3 regions of the Exiguobacterium sp. s138 genome follow, and region 3 is predicted to be linked to each of the others. Evidence: riboswitches for the same ligand, from Rfam matches in the RefSeq annotation. Region 3 holds a riboswitch; each other region holds the start of a gene.
What was found. A riboswitch is a leader RNA that binds a small molecule or an ion and turns the genes downstream of it on or off. The one in region 3 is predicted to bind S-adenosylmethionine.
Positions count from the first base shown of each region.

Region 1: another riboswitch for S-adenosylmethionine. It lies ahead of KNP91_RS11065 (amino acid permease); the one in region 3 lies ahead of KNP91_RS08815 (methionine ABC transporter ATP-binding protein).
Region 2: another riboswitch for S-adenosylmethionine. It lies ahead of KNP91_RS07850 (methionine ABC transporter ATP-binding protein); the one in region 3 lies ahead of KNP91_RS08815 (methionine ABC transporter ATP-binding protein).

Region 1 covers NZ_JACSMW010000004.1:183,787-190,245, forward strand. The annotation lists gene KNP91_RS11050 (CBS domain-containing protein) at 1-130, opposite strand, end outside; gene KNP91_RS11055 (MarR family winged helix-turn-helix transcriptional regulator) at 330-752, shown strand; gene mmuM (homocysteine S-methyltransferase) at 843-1,775, opposite strand; gene KNP91_RS11065 (amino acid permease) at 1,750-3,150, opposite strand; SAM riboswitch class I at 3,231-3,332, opposite strand; gene KNP91_RS11070 (polysaccharide pyruvyl transferase family protein) at 3,441-4,859, opposite strand; gene KNP91_RS11075 (ketopantoate reductase family protein) at 5,059-5,967, opposite strand; gene KNP91_RS11080 (GntR family transcriptional regulator) at 6,150-6,459, shown strand, end outside.
Region 2 covers NZ_JACSMW010000003.1:110,388-116,846, forward strand. The annotation lists gene KNP91_RS07835 (MDR family MFS transporter) at 1-983, opposite strand, end outside; gene KNP91_RS07840 (MetQ/NlpA family ABC transporter substrate-binding protein) at 1,056-1,889, opposite strand; gene KNP91_RS07845 (methionine ABC transporter permease) at 1,924-2,589, opposite strand; gene KNP91_RS07850 (methionine ABC transporter ATP-binding protein) at 2,586-3,608, opposite strand; SAM riboswitch class I at 3,690-3,795, opposite strand; gene KNP91_RS07855 (bifunctional cystathionine gamma-lyase/homocysteine desulfhydrase) at 3,855-5,021, opposite strand; gene KNP91_RS07860 (PLP-dependent cysteine synthase family protein) at 5,014-5,937, opposite strand; gene KNP91_RS07865 (S-ribosylhomocysteine lyase) at 5,934-6,398, opposite strand; gene KNP91_RS07870 (class I SAM-dependent methyltransferase) at 6,402-6,459, opposite strand, start outside.
Region 3 covers NZ_JACSMW010000003.1:302,358-308,816, forward strand. The annotation lists gene KNP91_RS08805 (alpha-glucosidase) at 87-1,697, opposite strand; gene KNP91_RS08810 (aminotransferase class I/II-fold pyridoxal phosphate-dependent enzyme) at 1,861-3,048, shown strand; SAM riboswitch class I at 3,111-3,214, shown strand; gene KNP91_RS08815 (methionine ABC transporter ATP-binding protein) at 3,298-4,311, shown strand; gene KNP91_RS08820 (methionine ABC transporter permease) at 4,301-4,966, shown strand; gene KNP91_RS08825 (MetQ/NlpA family ABC transporter substrate-binding protein) at 5,001-5,816, shown strand; gene KNP91_RS08830 (CAP domain-containing protein) at 6,102-6,459, opposite strand, start outside.

The DNA.
Region 1 (6,459 bases), on a different contig from region 3:
CTTCCTGCTCTCCGTTGACGACCGGAACCCCACTGATACCGGACGTGATAAAACGTTCAACCACCGTGCGGATCGTATCCTGTTCGTTGACGGTAATGACTGTTTCTTTCATCGATTGATAAGCTTTCATCGGAATTCTCCTTCATCAGATGCTGTAATTAAAAGATGTAATTAAAATAAGTTCATAACAATAAGTTTCACGATACAATTAAATAACATTTATGATTGTATAATACAACTATAACCTTGTCAAGAAGCCTGCCTTTGATTGACAGAGGACAGCTCGTGCGTAATGATGAGGGCAATGAATGCTAATGAGAGGTGACAACATGTCGAATCAATCCCTGGAAACAATCGAACTGGAACTGGCGATTCTCATTCGCCGTTTAACGACGGCAACGGCGGATAATCGGAACTTGGACCGTGCTTCCTACCTGCTTTTGCGCCAGTTATTACATTCTGGCCAAGTCGGTGTCAAAACCCTTGCCCGTGAGTTACAACTTGACGTCTCGACCGTCAGCCGGCAAGCTGCTGCGCTCGATCAGAAAAAATTAGTCGAAAAAATAAAAGACCCGACAGACGGCCGGGCCTTCTTTTACAACATCACAGATTACGGTCAACAAGAGCTCGAAATTTACCGGACAGCCCGTTTAACAAGCATCGAACGGTTATTACATGACTGGCCGGATGAAGATGCCGAATCGTTCGGTCGGTTGCTGAAACAGTTCAACCAAGCGTTACGGGAACGGTGAGTTTCTGAAAATACGAAATATCAGTCTAAAAAGAGGACGGATGCAAAATTCCGCTCTCTTTTTTTGTCCTTCATTAGATACGACTTCCGGTTAACCGATTGTCACCTTTTGCTGAATCCGCTCAATCTGCTCCGGTGTCGTCCGACAACATCCGCCGATTAACCGGGCACCTGCGGCATACCATTCCGGAGCAATGTCTTCAAACGCTGTACACACTGTTTCACCGGACCAGGTCTTGCTGACCGGATCATACTGCTCACCGGAATTCGGATAGACGATAATCGGGACATCCGTCAGTTGTTTTAATGTCGTGATGAACTCTGTCGCAATCGATGCCGGAAAACAGTTCGCGCCGATCGCCGCCAGTTGCGGATGATCTCCTAACGCTTCGATACATTCACTCAACGGTGTTCCTTCACTGATGTGTGTTGCGTCACGCAGGGAAAAGGCAAGCCAGGCCGATTGTTCCGGAAACTCCTCGAGCAGCCGGAACAGCATTTTCGCTTCCTGCAAGGAGGGAATCGTCTCAAATGCCAACACGTCCGCCCCTGCCGCGATTAACGCTTCCAGACGAGGACGGTGGAAAGCTTCAAGTTGCGCATCGTCGACTCCGTAATGACCGATGTATTCGGATCCGTCCGAGAGATAGGCACCATAAGGACCAATCGATCCCGCAATCAAAGCGTGATCCGCTGCCGGTCCGGTTTCCGCACGTGCCTGCTGTGCCAGATAGACCGTTTGTTTCATCAGCTCGATCGCTTCCTCTTCTTTAATCCCCCGGCTGCTGAAGCCGGCGACACTCGCTTGGTAGCTGGACGTGATGGCGCAATCCGCCCCGATTTTAAAATAATCCGCATGGACGCGGTGAATCTGTTCCGGTTCTTCAAGCAGTACCCGGGCCGACCAAAGCGGATCATCGAGATTTCTCCCATGGCGTTCAAGTTCCGTCGCCAGTGCTCCGTCCAATAAAATATAGGGTTTTTCTTTTAACAGTTGTTCAACTGGATTGTTGTTCTTTGACATCTTCCACACTCCGTTTCCATGATGTTTTTGTCAGATGATGAACGATGTAACAGACCGCGATAAACGGAACCCCGAAATAGAGGGCGACCCGTTGCGTCGGATCAAAGGCGATTCCGATCAATGAAGCCAAACACATTAAAAACGACAGAATCGGTACAAACGGATACCAGGGCGTCCGGTAAACCAAATCGTTTAGATCATGCCCCTCTTGCAGATAGCGCTTGCGGAACATGAACTGTGAGGCGCTGATACTCATCCAGACAACGACGACTGCCAGTCCCGAGATCGAGACAAGCGCAATGTAGACGGAACCCGGTGCATAGACGCTGGAGAACAGGGCAAGCAGACCACCGAGCATACTGAAGAGAACGGCACGTGTCGGTACTCCGCTCGCATTTAATTTAGAAAAGTACGGCGTAATCATCCGTTGATCGGATAAAGACCAAAGCATCCGTGATGCGGCGTACAGACCGGAGTTCGCTGCCGATAAAATCGCTGTCAGGATGACGAAGTTCATGATGTCTGCTGCAAACGGGAGACCGATCCGTTCGAACACGGCAACGAACGGACTTTCGAGCACTCCTTTTGAGTCATTCGGTAACAGAATCGCGAGCACAATGATCGTTCCGACAAAAAATAGCACGAGCCGGAAGACAGTCGTTCGAATGGCCAGCGGCACCGTTCGTTTCGGATCAACGGCTTCACCTGCCGCAATCCCGATCAACTCTGTTCCGGAATAGGCAAAGTTGACCGCGAGCATGGTCATCAAGATGGCGAATGCTCCGTGTGGAAACAGTCCACCCTCCGTCAAAGGAGCAAGCATCGGAGCCTGAGATCCCTCGGCAAGCGGTAAAAATCCGACGATTGCCGCTGTCCCTAAGACGATGAACACTAAAATCGTCAGCACCTTGACGGCGGAAAACCAAAATTCGACTTCTGCGAACAATCGAACCGTCAAGACGTTAATCCCTAAAATCATGACAACGAATAACGTGCTGAACAGCCAGACCGGAACGTCCGGAAACCAGCGTTGCATCAATAAACCGGCCGCCGTAAACTCTGAACCGAGCGCAACCGTCCAAGTCAGCCAGTAGAGCCAGGCGACGGTATAACCTGTTCCGGACCCAAGATATTTTGTCGCGTAACTGTGAAAGGCACCGGTTTCCGGCATATGTACGCTCAACTCTCCTAAACAGAGCATGACGAGATATACGGCAAGCGCTCCGACCAGGTACGATAAAATCGTGCCGACACGCCCTGCCTGCTCCAGCGTATACCCTGTACTTAAAAATAATCCCGTCCCGATGACACCGCCAAGTGACAGCATGACGATATGCCGGGATTCCATTTTCCGACGAAACGTTCCTTCTTTCATTGCTCCTCCACACTCCTCTTTCTCTCATAAAATAAAAAACGCACCCACATACATGGGTGCGTCGGTCGACAATAAAAAGAAGCTTATCGATCGGGTACGGCACCCGCAGGAATTAGCACAGTATCTTTCGACCTGTTGCTGAGGCTTCAAAGGGCCAGTCCCTCCACCTCTCTGGATAAGAATGTAATTTTTCATAACAGTACCAACCCCGTTCTGATATTGTCAACACAATTCAGAATTTATCATACAAAAAAACGTCTTACACCAAATTGGTATAAGACGTCTGTCGCTTATTTTTTCGCAAACAAATCGGCAGTCTTCAATGCCATTCGAACCGCTTTCCGGTTCAATGTGCCTTGTTGATGCTTCATTTCTTTTGTTTGATTGTTCAACTTGCCTTGAAGTGACTTGATTTTCTTATCTTTTTCAGCCATTTTTGCTTTATCGCGTTTTTGAGCAGCCACGATTTTTTGCTCTTCGGCTGGGAAGTATGATTCAAAACGTGAAACAGCTTCTTCGATGCTGATTCCTGTGATCGGTTTAACGACCGGGAGCAACTCTGCTTTTGCCATTTCGCGATCAAACGGAACGTTCTCCGGATAGTTCGTTTCTTTATAGATGTGCTCTAAATCATTTGTGTTCAAGAAATCAACGAAGTTGTCGAAGTTACGTGCCTGAACACGTGTCGGGCTTTGGAAGTCCGCCGACTCAATCACATCCGACAAGCGTGTGCTGTCCGTGATGTCATTTGCCCAGATGTGTGTCAATTGGTGATAATCCGTTAATTCACGCATCCGTGCATCTTTCGGAATCAGGATACTTGGTGTTCCGGCAAGTGTTGCCGTGATGTTACCGTGAAGACGTGCTCCGAAGCTGAAGTCAGCTTCTTTCAAGAAGTCGATCCATGTCTGTGCGTTCAGGAAGAAACGGACACGGTCGTTCATGTAAGTCGGATCCGACATCTTGACCGGATAGTTCGTGACCGATAAGTCAGCAATCGGATGTGTCCCTGTGTACGTCAAGCGTAACTCTTTCATCCATTGCGGGATGAAGTAATGGTTCGGGTACTCTTCCATTCCGCGTGTGATGAAGTTAAGGACGTTTTGCGGTGCAAGACGTGACGAGTTGACACCGATCATTGAATCTTTTGTGATATTCGTTTCACGAATTTTCAAATCACGACCAAACGCATACATCGATGGGCAACCGATGACTTTGTGATCGATTCCTTCGCGGAAACCAAGACGCGTCAAATATTTTGATGTGATTTCGCCGCGAAGTCCAAGCATGCTTGAGCGCTCAAGAACTGCGCTGACAAACGCTTTAACGTCTTCATCAAATGAGAAACCGTCGTTTAAATTCGCTTCAAACGGTGCGCGTAAACCGACACCGATGACGACGACCGGAATCTTTAGTTTTTTAATCAATTTTGTATATTTACGAAGTGTCGGGACGAATTCTTTACGGAATGCATCAGCGAGTGGAATGACATATAAATCGAAGTTCGCATTGATTTCATCTGCACGCTCTTCTTCATAGTAGTAGTAATCCGGTGTGATCGTCGTGCCCTCTGTCATCAAGGTGCGGAAAATACTGTATTGATAAATCAGGTTTCCGACGTTCCCTCCGATTGAGTTATGCTTCATCAAATATTCTGCGTCGAACTGTTCAAACGGTGTCATACCCGCACGGATAATAATACGTTTCATGTAAAATAATTCCCCTCTCACTTCTGTTTTCATTTAAAAAATATAAAATATATTTTGCTTTTTTAACCATCTTGTCTTTTCAAGGATAGTTGAATGCAATTCAGCAAGTCAACGAATAGCTGAAAATTACACATTATTGTGGATTATGAAAAATATAGGCTCAATACAACCTAACAAATGTTCCCTATATAACAACTAGTTAAACATCTTTTCTCGACATACGATAAATTTTGAGATTTGCATAAATCGCCGGCAACATCACTTGCGTCGCTTCATCTTTCGAAAGAAGTGTGCCGAACAAATGAGCTGACTCGACTTCATTACCTTTCTCCATGTCACGTTGTAAGGACGACTTCATCGTTTCATCCATTTGTGCGATCTGTTGCTGTTGAATCTGTTCAATCCCATCACTGAACACAGCACCTTGGCGTTCCATCGCTTCTTTGGCTTCCGTTGCCAGGCGGCGGATCATCATCATTCCTTCTTCCTGCGAACGAATCGGACCGATTGCTGAACGGAAAAGCGACGTCACACCGGAAAACGTCGTGATGAACAGATACTTATTCCACATATCGCGGATAATCGTATCTGAATAGTTGATCGGAGCCGCTGTTCCGGTCAAATGCTGTTTCAATTCTTCCAAGCGGTCTGTCCGCGTTCCCGGCAATGGACCAAATAACAGATGGTGGGACGGACTCGTCTGTACGATGTGTCCTTTTCCATCAAGCGTTGATTCGATGAAACAGAGTCCGCCCAGCACACGTTCCGCTCCGAAGTGTTGCTCCAGTTGCTTTAAATGGGCCATTCCGTTTAGCAACGGCAAAATATATGTATCGGTTGCGACGAACGGTTCGATGTCCTCTAACACCTGCTCCAGATGATAGGCCTTGGTCGATAAAAGAATGACATCAAACGTTCCTTTTTCTCCGGTCCGGATCAGACGCGGAGAACAGGTAATATCTCCATGCAGACTCTTGACCTGAAGTCCCGCACGCAATTCCTCAAACCGGCGTTCACGGACTAAAAATGTGACGTCTTCCCCTTTTTCCGCCAATCGTGCCCCGAAATAACCACCGACGGCACCGGCACCGACTACTAAAATTTTCATTTTATCCCTCCATCTGACTGATGTCTTCCGATCTGTTCTACGCTTTCGTTCTCTAGCCTATCACATCGAAAAGCCGTAATTTTGATAAAGATGACAATTTAATTAAAGCGCTTGCATTTTAGTTTTCCTCGTTTATACTACTTGTATACAAGTATACTTATTCGACAAAGAGGGTGTTTTTTATGTCTGATCTTTTATACCCGATTAAATGGTTATCAAAAGCATCCGCCGGTGATCGTGTCGCCCATGAACTGCGGATGCGGATCATTTCCGGCAAGATCGAGAGCGGTACCGTCCTATCCGAAAACAAACTGGCTGCTGATTTTTCCGTCAGCCGGTCTCCTGTCCGGGATGCCCTGAAGGTATTGGCGTCAGAACGCATCATCCGGTTGGAACGCATGGGCGCCGTCGTCGTCGGACTGTCCAAACAAGACATCCAGGAAATTTACGATGTCCGTCTGTTAATCGAGACGTTCGTCTTCGAGCGGATCG
Region 2 (6,459 bases), 190 kb from region 3:
TCCGTTAAAATGTCCGTCATCGTAAACATCATCACTTCCCCGCATGTGAAGATGAACATCGCGCCGATCATCAGCCAGACCGTACCGGCCGTTCCCATGACGAATAATCCGACGGCAACGGTCGCAATACCGACCGTGATCGAGACGAGCGGTGATGTCTTGACACCGAACTTCATGATCGGGTACTGAACGACGAGCACGGTGATCGCGTTAATCGTAATCAACAAGGCAAACAGACTCGTTCCCCCGGACAATAAGGTCGTCGTCGTTAAAAACTGCGGCAACGTCGAGTTGAACTGACTGTATCCGAAGACACCGAAGATGATTCCGGCGAGTGCGAACGTAAAGGCGACGTCGGTCTTCAGCAGACGGACCGTTGCCCCGAACGACACCTTTTTCCCGCCGTGACTTTCCGTGATCGGATGACGTCGGAACAGAATAAAAATTGCGAGGCCGTAGCCGAAGTAAACGAACGCCGTAATATAGAAGGTAACCGCCGTATTGCCGGCACTGAGCAACAAGGCGATCCCCGGTCCGATCGCAGCTGCAATATTGATGCAGGTGTAACGGATGTTAAAGACGAACAGCCGGTTCTTTTCATCGGTCGTATCACTGATCAACGCCCGGGCGGACGGTTCGAAGATGGACCGGAAAATACCGTTTAAGGCACTCAGGATGAAGAATGCCCAAAAGGTCTCGACCTGGGCCAGTCCGATAAAGACAAGCACAAAACCAAACGTTCCGCTGAGCATCATCGTCCGGCGGCCGTAGCGGTCGGATAATGTCCCGCCGACGAAACTCATGACCAGACTGGCGATGGCCGAGATACTGAGGATCCAGCCGACATCAACCGGACTGAACTTCAGAACGACCGACAAGTAAATCGCAAAAAACGGCATCGTGATGAATGTCCCGAGTCTTGCAAAAAACGTTCCGAGCAGGACGCCGACCGTCAGTGGATGAAGCTGTTTCAAACGTTGCATGGAAATCCCCCTTTCGCACAAAAAACAATGCATCCTTCCATTATATAGGAAGAATGCATTGAAGGAAGCAACTTATTTGCTGACAGGAACGACCGCACCTTTATATTCTTTAGTGATCCAGTCCTGGTTCTTTTTCTCGTGGAGAATATCGAGCAATGTTGTGACGCGTTTGTCTTTTTCATCGCCATCACGTGTGACGATGATGTTGACGTACGGTGAAGACTCGTCTTCCAGGGCAATCGTATCTTTCAACGGGTTCAACCCGTTGTCAATCGCATAGTTCGTGTTGATGAGGACCGCGTCGCCTTCGTTGTTTTTGTAAGCTTGCGGTAAGAGTGACGCTTCGATGTTTGTTTTGAACTTGATGTTTTTCGGGTTTTCCGCGATGTCTTTGAGCTGTGCATCGGTTGTTTTACCGTCTTTCAACTTGATCAGCCCTTCGTTTTGAAGGAACGTCAAGACACGTCCGCGTTCAGCGACGTTTGAGCTCGTTAAGATCGTTGCACCTTTTGGCAGTTCATCCAAAGACTTGTATTTTTTAGAGTAGACACCGAGCGGTTCGACGTGAACGCCGCCGGCACTCGCGAATTTATAGTCTTTGTTTTCTTTTTCCTGTTGCTCCAGGTACGGGACGTGTTGGAAATAGTTCGCATCGATTTCTTTTTCAGCAAGTGCTTTGTTCGGCAGGACGTAATCCTGGAACTTTTTGATTTCGAGTTTATAGCCTTTTGCTTCATATTCTTTTTGGACGTGCTCGAGAATTTCAGCATGGGGAACGTTTGACGCTCCGATGACGAGTGTTTTTGAATCGCTGCTGCCTGATGAAGATTCTTCTCCACATGCTGCAAGACTGACTGCTAAGACCGATACGGTTGCTGTGCCGACGAATTTTTTCCAAAGTTTCATGAATGATTCCTCCCAAGGTTAAATAAGATAGGTGTTACCGTTTATCGATGGCTTTGACAAGCAGGTCACCGATAATTTGAATGATGAAGACGATGACAAGAATCAACAGTGTCGCGATGACCGTGATGTTATTTTGTGAACGCTGGAATCCTTCGATGAAGGCCATGTCCCCCAGTCCACCACCACCGGCTAACCCGGCCATTGCCGTGTAACCGACGAGTGCGACAAGCGTAACGGTGATTCCTGAGACGATTGCCGGCAAGGCTTCCGGAATCAGGACTTTATAGATGATTTGAAACTTCGTTGCTCCCATCGATTCAGCCGCCTCAATGACACCCTTATCGACTTCACGAAGTGCCAGTTCGACCATCCGACCGTAAAACGGTGCTGCACCGAGAATTAACGCAGGTAATGCAGCCGTTGGTCCTAAGAATGATCCGACGATGATTTTCGTGATCGGGATCAACAGAATCAATAGAATGATAAACGGGATCGAGCGGAAGATATTGACTAAAAAGCTGAGCACGGAATATAGTGTTCGGTTTTTAAACAACAATTCTTCGTTCGTCGCATATAACAACAGACCGATTGCCAATCCAAGGACAAACGTTGCGAGCCCTGCAACGGCCGTCATATAAACGGTGCTGCCGGTTGCTTCCCAGACCATATCCCAATCCACATCTGCAAAAAATGTACTCATCGGTGATCCACCTCCACTTCAACGTCACTCGCTTGAAGTTTGGCGATGACCGCTTGTGCTTCCTGTTCCGAACCGAGCAACTGAATGAACAGCGTTCCGAGTGCTCCGTCCTGCGTCTGTCCGACGTTTCCGCCGATGATATTGAATAATAAGTTCGAATCTTTCATGACTTCGGCAAGGATCGGACTTTCCGCCGTCGAACCGACAAACGTCAGCTGGACGATTTTCCCGGTCGGATACCGCTCGCGTAATTTCGCAAACGTCAATTCGTTTTCAGACGGTGACGTCAATTGTTTGACGAACTCTTTTGTCATCGCCTGTTTCGGGTGACGGAATACTTCAGCAACCGGTCCCTGTTCGACGATTTTTCCGGCTTCCATGACGGCGACCCGGTGACAGATTTTTTGAATGACATGCATCTCGTGTGTGATCAAGACGATGGTCAGTTTTAATTTTTTGTTGATGTCGACCAACAACTCGAGGATCGAGTCGGTCGTTTTTGGATCCAGCGCACTTGTCGCTTCGTCACAGAGTAAGACGTCCGGATTGGATGCCAGTGCCCGGGCAATCCCGACCCGTTGTTTTTGTCCACCTGACAGTTGCGATGGATAAGCGCCTTCACGTCCGTCGAGTCCGACGAGCTGAATCAGTTCGGCAACCCGTTCTTTACGGCGGGCTTTCGGATAACCGCCGAGCTCAAGCGGGAACATAATGTTTTCTTCGACTGTCCGTGACCAAAGCAGATTAAAGTGTTGGAACACCATTGAGACGTTTTTACGGACGCCCCGTAATTCTTTTGGTTTGAGCGTCGTCATTTCGACACCATCGATTTGAATCGAGCCGCTCGTCGGTGCCTCAAGCATGTTCAGCAAACGAATCAGTGTTGATTTCCCTGCCCCTGAATAACCGATTATCCCAAAAATTTCACCGCGCTCGATTGACAAGTCGACATTGACGACGGCTTCAACCGATCCGCGCTTCGAGCGATAAATCTTTCCTACATCCTGTAAGCGAATCAATACGGTCCCTCCTAAACATAAAAAAAAGTGCGCACGTTTTAGAGCAAACGCGCGCACTTTTTCAGTACACAAAACCATTTGCTCTCATCTTGCAGACAATCGTCTGCTGGAATTAGCACCACTTCGGAATAAATTCCGCGGTTGCCGGGTTTCATCGGGCCAGTCCCTCCACCACTCTCGATAAGAGTTATCGGTATTTAGTTATTTTTAATATAATCTGAATATTAGCAGGGGTTATTTTGCTTGTCAAACAGTTTTTTCTGAAACCGGTTGAAGCAGACTGAAAGCACGTGCCAAATCTTCTTTCAAGTCTTCCGCGTCCTCAAGACCGACCGAGATCCGAACGAGACCATCTGTAATTCCGAGTTCTGCGCGACGCTCTGCTGGAATCGACGCATGCGTCATCCGTGCCGGAACGGAAATCAAACTCTCGACCGCTCCAAGACTTTCAGCCAATGTGAAGAAATGTGTCGCTTCGACGAGTTTCTCCGCATTTTCTGCTGAACCGACATCAAAACTGATCATTCCGCCGAAACCGGTCGCCTGTTTCTGTTGTGTCGCGTGACCCGGATGTGATGCCAGTCCCGGATAGAAGATGTTTGAAACGACGTCCTGTTCCTGTAAGAACTGAACGAGATCGTGTGATGTTTCTTCGATTGCATCCATCCGGATACCAAGCGTCCGTAATCCACGGACGAGCAGGAAGCTGTCCTGCGGTCCAAGAATACCGCCGGTCGAGTTCTGGATGAAGTGAAGATCTTCTCCGAGCTCGTCGCTGTTGACAACGACAAGTCCGGCGACGACGTCCGAATGACCGCCGATGTATTTTGTCGCGCTGTGCAGCACGATATCTGCGCCGAGAGCGAGTGGTTGTTGCAAGTAAGGTGTCGCGAATGTGTTATCGACGACGAGTTTCAAGTTGTTGCGTTTCGCGATCTCAGCAACTGCTGCGATATCTGTAACTTTCAACAACGGGTTCGTCGGTGTTTCGACATACAGCATCTTCGTGTTGTCTTGCACCGCAGCTTCCGTCGCCGCGAGATCCGTCGTATCGACGAACGTCACTTGGATGTTGAACTTCGGTAAGACACGCTGCATCAAACGGAATGTCCCGCCGTAGACGTCATCTGTCATGACGATGTGGTCGCCTGATTCGAGCAGGTTGAACACCGCGTGAATCGCTGCCATCCCTGATCCGAAGGCAAAACCGCGTGCACCGCCTTCAAGATCGGCAATCAGACGTTCGATGCTCGTCCGTGTCGGGTTCGCTGTCCGGGAATACTCATATCCTTCTTTTAACTGACCAATTTTTTCCTGTTTGTAGGTACTTGTCTGATAAATCGGGGGTGTAACGGCACCTGTTGCTCGATCGACGCCTGTTCCTCCATGAATCAATGCTGTCTTTTTACGCATGTGTCTCGTCCACCTTTTCAAAGATTTGTTGGCTTAAATACCGTTCGGCACTGTCCGCAAAGACGGTGACGATGGTACTGCCGGGAAAACGATGTGCCAGATCAAGTGCTGCAACGAGTGCCGCGCCGGCCGAACTGCCGACGAGCAATCCTTCACGGGCCGCCAGTTCATGGACTTTCGTAAAAGCGTCATGATCGGAAATCGTATGAATTTCATCCACTAAGTCACGGGAAACGAGACTTGGCCATTTGGCCGTCCCGATGCCTTCCGTCTTATGCGGTCCGGCTGGTCCCCCGTTGAGGACCGATCCTTCCGGTTCAACGATTGCACCTTTTGTCCCGAGACGTTCTTTTAAATACGCCGCTGTTCCGGCAAACGTTCCACCTGAACCGCATCCAGCAACGAACCAATCAATCTGATCCAGCTCCGCCATCAGCTCAGGACCAAGTGTCCGCTGATACGTAACCGGATTTTCTTCGTTTTCGAATTGAAGCGGGACATAGCTGTTCGGAATCGTTTGTCCCAGTTCTTTTGCTTTATCAATTGCGCCTTGCATATCGAGTTCAGTTGGTGTGTTGACGACAGTCGCGCCGAGTGCTCGCATCAACGTCTGTTTCTCCTGGCTGAACTTTTCCGGAACGACACAGATGACTTGAAGGTCATATTTTTTAGCGGCGAGCGCCAAACCGATGCCGGTGTTGCCGGCAGTCGGTTCGATGATCGTTCCGCCTCGTGTCACATATCCCTGTTCGATCGCGGCATCAACGAGTTGAATGCCCAGGCGGTCTTTGACGCTGCCCCCAGGGTTCATCCATTCGAGCTTCGCCAAAATCCGCGTACCAGCAGGCAAATCGAATGAAGTAATCTCGTAGAGCGGCGTATTTCCGACGAGGTCGCGGACTGATTTCGCGATCATCCGAAGACGATGTCCCATTCATCACGACCGGCAAGCATTTTCTCGGCATAGTGCTTCGCTCCTTTAAGGTCGTGGGCGCTTGCAAATCCGCATTGGACTTCGTTTTGCGCTGGAATTTCTTCTGCTGCTAAGACGTCTTTTAATGTTTTCTCAACGAGTTCGCTCATTTTTTCGACCGAATCGAAGTTCATCATCGCCATGTAGAAACCTGTTTGGCATCCCATCGGCGACACATCGATGACGTCATCCGAGTAATTGCGGATATTTTCAGCGAGTAAGTGCTCGAGTGTGTGCATCGCACGCATCGGCATTTGTTCCACGTTCGGTTGTGTGAAGCGGATGTCGTATTTGACGACTTGATCGACTTTACCGTCTTTGTAACCGGCGACGCGGATATAAGGTGCTTTGACTTTCGTATGGTCCAGGTTAAAGCTTTCTACGTTCATTTTTTTGAGTGTCATGATTTATTCCCCCATTTTCTCGGCTTCTACGAGCCAGACGAAGTGATTGTATTGTGTAAAT
Region 3 (6,459 bases):
CAAAAAATCCGGACACCTTCCTGCTCCTCATTCCTTGATGAAGAGTAGAAGCTGTCCGGATTTTTTCTGTTGACTGTTCCCGCCGTTTACGGCATTTCGTATTGGTACAACCGGGCTTCGTACGGTGCTAATCGATTGATGTCAGCCGTATCATAATTCGTCAGAATCAGCTGCTCTTCCGGTAAGCCGAACGTCGTCGTAACCGGTTCATCATGGACGTTTAACACCACCCGCCATGTTACCCCGTCAAGGACTCGCTCATAAACATACAGGTACGGATCTTGAATGGCTAAATCACGATAGATGCCGTAAACCATGACCGGATGGGTCTTTCGTAAATCGATTAATTTTCGGTAAAATGCCAGCACGGAATTCGGATCCTGTTCCGCCGCTTCGACATTGATTTCACGGTAGTTCGGATTGACCGCCATCCATGGTGTCCCTATGGTAAATCCGGCTGCTTTGCCCGTATTCCACTGCATCGGTGTCCGTGAGTTGTCACGTGCCCGTAACTGCATCGACGACAGGACCGTTCCGGGCGATTCGCCGGCCGCAATCCGCTCGGCGTATTGATTCCGAAACGCCACGTCCTGATAGGACTCCGGGTCCGAAAAACGAATGCCGGTCATGCCGATTTCTTCCCCTTGATAAATATACGGGATGCCCGGTAACGTATGAAGCATCAAGCCCAGTAGCTTGGCACTTTCGACACGATACCGTTCGCTTCCGAACCGGGTCACCTGACGGGTGTGGTCATGGTTATTCAAAAACTGTGACGCGACTCCGCTCGGATAAAGCGCTTCGTACCAGCGCTTCTGGATTTGTTTGAAGCGCGGTAAATCCATCGTCTCCATGTCGTCCGCGACTTCAAAGTGAAACAAGGTTCGCAACTCATCTCGTTCTTCGCCGACATACAGCAATCCGTCTTCCGGTCCGACGAACGGAATTTCACCGACGGTAAAGAGGTCCGTCCCCGCCAACACTTCCCGGTGCATCTCCTGCAACAACTCGTGAATGCCCGGCTGATTCCCTAAGTACGATAAATCCAAAGGATCCGCGACATCATCGTACGTCGCCCGTTTCTTGATCAGATTGATGACATCCATCCGGAAGCCGTCGATTCCCTTGTCGGCCCACCAGTGCATCATCGAATAAACAGCTTCCCGTACAGCCGGTTGTTCCCAGTTCAAGTCCGGCTGTTCGGACGCAAACGAATGGAAATAATACTGTTCGCGCGTCTCATCCCACGTCCAGGGACTCGGTGCGAAATAGGAGCGCCAATTGTTCGGCGGTGTTCCTTTGACTCCGTCCTGCCAAATGTACCAATCGGCCTTCTCGTTCGTCCGACTGCTGCGGGATTCCTTAAACCACGCATGTTGATCACTCGTATGATTGACGACTAAATCAAGAATCAATTTCAGCCCCCGTTCATGCGCTGCTGTAATCAATGCTTCCAGGTCGGACATCGTTCCCGCCTTTTTCATGATGGTATAGTAGTCGGAAATATCGTAGCCATTGTCGACATCCGGTGATGTATAACAGGGATTTAACCAGATGACATCGACACCAAGCGACGCGATGTAATCCAACTTTTCCATCACCCCGCGTAAATCGCCCATTCCATCTCCATCCGAATCCTTAAAACTGCGCCAATACACTTGATAGACAACGGCTTCTTTCCACCAGGCTCGATTCATCCCATCAGCTCCTTTGTGATTCAATCGTCTTCTAGTTCAGTGTATCAAAAACACGAAAGCTATCGGTTCTTTTTACCAATTATCAGCAGTTATTAAAAAACTCTTTTATTTTTTCTGAAAATTCGTTATCCTTGACGACAATACCCAACAAGGAGGAAGACAAATGAAACATTTTGCCCCATCGATCGCGATTGATCGGTTACCCGCTCCGGTCTTCGCTGAGCTTGCCCAGCGAATTGGTTCCGTCAAAGCCGCCGGCCACGATGTCATCACGCTTGGTCAAGGAACACCGGATCAGACGACACCTGTACATATTCTAGATGCCTTAAAAGAGGCGATTAATGACGCGGCGAATCTCCAGTATCCGCCGTTTCGCGGCCATGATTTCCTCAAACAGGCCGTTGCTGACTTTTATCAGACGGAGTTTGGTGTAACGATTGATCCGGCTTCCGAAGTCGCCATTCTGCTCGGAAGTAAAGCGGGCATCGTCGCGTTACCGCAAACGATCGTCAATCCGGGCGAAGGCGTCATCGTTCCGGATCCCGGCTACCCCGACTACCTGTCCGGTGCGGCCCTTGCCGGAGCTTACCCGATTACCTTGCCGCTCCTTGCGGAAAATGCCTTTTTACCCGACTACACGCTGCTCGATACGACGGACGTCGAACGGGCTCGGATGCTGTTCCTCAACTATCCGAGTAATCCGACTGGTGCGACCGCGACGGCGGAAGCTTTTGAACAGACCGTCGCCTTCGCTGACGCGAACGACATCTGCGTCGTCCATGACCTGGCGTACGGCGGCATCAGCTTTGACGGTCCGACCCGAAGCTTCCTCCAGACGGAAGGCGCAAAAAATGTCGGAATCGAACTGTTTTCGTTATCGAAACGCTTTAATATGTCCGGTTTCCGGATTGCCTTCGCGATTGGTAACCCGTCCGTCATCTCAAGTATCGAGACGTACCAGGAACACTTATACGTCAGTGCCTTCACACCGATCCAGCATGCGGCGACGGTTGCCCTCTCAAGCGATCAGACGTGTGTCCGCGAACTCAGTGCCCTGTATGAAGCGCGTCGTGATGCCTTATTCGGTAAATTACAGGAGATTGGATGGGAAGGACCGGTCCCGGGTGGTTCGTTCTTCGTTTGGTTGCCGGTCCCGTCCGGCTTTACGTCGCAAAGCTTTACCGACCATCTGCTCGACGAAGCACACGTCGCTGTCACACCGGGACATTTCTTTGGTGAATACGGTGAAGGCTACGTCCGGATCAGCCTGATTGCCGACGCCGAACGATTGGTCGAAGCTGCCGAACGGATCGGTCAGTTGAATCTGTTTCAACAAACAGTTGCGGAATAATTCCGAAAAAATGTTTGACAAATGGGAATGATTTCCGTTACAGTAAGTCCCAACAGCATATCTACTTATCGAGAGCGACCGAGGGATTAGGCCCAACGACGTCCGGCAACCACCTTTAAGGAACGGTGCCACATCCTACAGAATGTTTCATTCTGAGAGATAAGTTACGAAATCTTACACTTCGTCGCTTTTTTCTGGTTGCTCTTAACTGGAAAAAGGCGATTTTTTTGTATAGGGAGGAAACAGCAGATGATTGAATTCAAAGGCATCACCAAACGGTTCGTACGTGACCGGACACCGATTTTCGCCCTGCGTGACGTCAACTTAACGATTCAGCAAGGAGAAATTTTTGGCATCATCGGTGAATCCGGTGCCGGAAAAAGTACGTTGCTGCGCTTGATCAACGGACTCGAAACACCGACCCAAGGAACGGTCAAAGTATCAGGTGTCAAACTGTCCGATTTATCCAAAGGCAGCCTAAGAGAGTTGCGCCTGAAGATCGGAATGATCTTTCAACATTTCCAATTGATTCAATCGCGGAACGTTTCCGACAACATCGGATTTGCCTTAAAAGCAGCCGGCGTCAAACGCAGTGAGTTCCCAAGCCGAATTAAAGAACTTGTCACGCTAGTCGGACTTGAAGGATTTGAGACGAACTTCCCAAGTCAACTCAGTGGCGGACAAAAACAACGGGTCGGGATTGCCCGCGCCCTTGCGAATAATCCGAGCGTCCTGTTATGTGACGAAGCCACGTCCGCTCTCGATCCAGTCACGACACTGCAAATCCTGGATTTGCTGAAGGACTTGAATGAACGGCTTGGCTTGACGATCATCCTGATCACCCATGAAATCGATGTCGTCAAACAAATCTGCCACCGCGTTGCCGTCATGGCGCAAGGTGAAGTCGTCGAAGTTGCGAACACCTACGACATATTTAGTCAGCCGACCCATGACGTCACAAAACATTACGTCGACACGGCACTCCAAATCGAATTGCCGGAACGGATACTCCGGACAACACCCGGCAAAATCATCCGTCTGCAATTCACGGGAGAAAAGACCGGTGAGAGCACGCTGTCAGAAGCGATCAAACAGTTTGATATTTCCGTCAGCATCCTCCACGGAAAGGTCGATTATATTCAAAACGTTGCCTTCGGAGTCCTGATCGTCAGCTTGACAGGTCCGACGCTTCATGTGAACCGGGCTCTGACATGGCTCGAAGAACAACTCCACACGCTTGAGGTGATCCAGGATGTGGCTTGAACGAGTTGAAATCATGTTACCGGATCTTGCGAAAGCTTTAGCGGAGACGGCGTTGATGGTCGGGATTTCCCTCGGTTTTGCGCTCGTCGTCGGGATTCCACTCGGGATTTTACTGTTCATCACGGACCGGGGACTGTTTTTCCAAAACGTCGTCGTTCGCAGCATCTTGGACTTTTTCGTCAATATCGTCCGTTCGTTGCCGTTCATCATCCTGCTCGTCGCCTTAATTCCGCTGACCCAACTGTTACTGGATAATACAATCGGACCAACAGCCGCTTCCGTCAGCCTGAGTGTTGCTGCGATTCCGTTTCTCGCCCGGCTGGTCGAGACATCACTCCGGGAGATTCCCCCGGGATTGATTGAAGCAGCGGAAGCGTGCGGGGCTACGCCGGTCCGGATCATCATCAGTGCCCTGTTACCGGAAGCTCTTCCCGGGATCATTCAAGCCGTGACCTTGACGACGATCAGCCTGATCGGTTTTTCCGCAATGGCTGGTATCGTCGGTGGCGGTGGCGTTGGTGACCTTGCCATCCGCTTCGGCTATTACCGGTACGATAATGTCGTCATGATCGTGACGATCGTCGTCCTCGTCATCATTGTTCAAAGTATTCAGGGGCTCGGCAATGTTCTGGCCCGTCGTGCTGATAAACGTTAACCACACATAGAGAATCGTAAGGGAGAGAATGAATATGAAAAAACGTTATGCCTTTTTAGCAACAGGACTACTCGGAGCCGGAATTCTTGCCGGTTGCGGTGACGGCAGCGCCAAAGAAGAGAACAAGTCGATCAAGATCGGAGCGACAAGCGGTCCTTACAGCGATATGGTCAAAGAAGCGATCCAGCCCGGTCTTGAAAAGAAAGGATACGACGTTGAAATCGTCGAGTTCGGGGATTATATTCAACCGAACATTGCGCTTGGCAGTGGTGATATCGATGCCAACCTGTTCCAGCATTCGATTTATCTGAAGACGTTTGCGAAGGAAAAGAACCTCGATCTTAAAGGACTGATTACCGTCCCGACGGCACCGATGGGACTATACAGCAAATCCTACAAGTCGCTTGATGACGTCAAGACGGGAGCGGAAGTCGCGACACCAAACGATCCGACGAACCAGGCCCGGGCACTGAATCTGTTGGCTGAACAAGGTTGGATTGAACTCAAAGCCGACGCGGACCCGTTGACGGTCTCTGAAAAAGATATCGCAAAGAATCCGAAGAAACTTGTCATCAAACCCCTCGAGGCCGCTCAACTGCCGCGTGCCATTGACAGTGTCGATATCTCTGCCGTTCCGGGAAACTTTGCGTTAGCTGCGAAATTTGATTTACTCGATGCACTGGCACTCGAAAAAATGGATGAGCAGTACCGCAACCTGGTCGCCATCAAAACTTCTAATGCAGATAAACAACTGGCGAAAGACTTAACGGCTGTCGTCAAATCGGATGACTTTAACGCTGTCATCGAAAAGTCCTTTAAAGGCTTCAGTAAACCCGAGTGGGCAAACTGACATAACTCTTTTTGTCTATTAGTTCATCTAAAGATGATATAAAACCCCTGAAACAGCTGCCTCCCCTTACAAAAAGGAGGTGGAACGGTTTCAGGGGTTTTCCATTGAATGATGACGCTTTGAGAAGACAAGGCTTCGTCAATCAAAAGCCCGCTCTCATTTTTAAAGATAGGATTCAAATCTAGATGGTGCGTCATCCATCTACAGATTGATTCACACAAAAGAACCCCAATTTCTCTTTCGCGAAATCGGGGTGATACGTATATTTTCGTTTTAAATGTTACTTCAGGGCGTCCGGAAATTAATCGTAAAGTACGGTGCATTGTCACGGAACGCGACACCGGTATCCGCCTGTTCGAAGGTCTTGTTCATGATGTTATCACGGTGTCCTTTGGAGTTCATCAAGCCCCAGTGCGCTGCAAAGACATTCGGATAGCCCATCGACAGATTTTCTCCGGCTGCCGAGAAGCGGATCCCGTTTTCTTTCATTCGAGCAAACGGGTTACGTCCTTCCGGATCGGTATGAGAGAAGAAATTATTCTTCGCCATGTTTTCGCTGTGTGCCCGCGTGACCGGTTTTAAGGGACTGTACGGTGTCAGCGCTCCGAGCTTATAATCGGCCCGGTCCCAGTTCATCAGACGC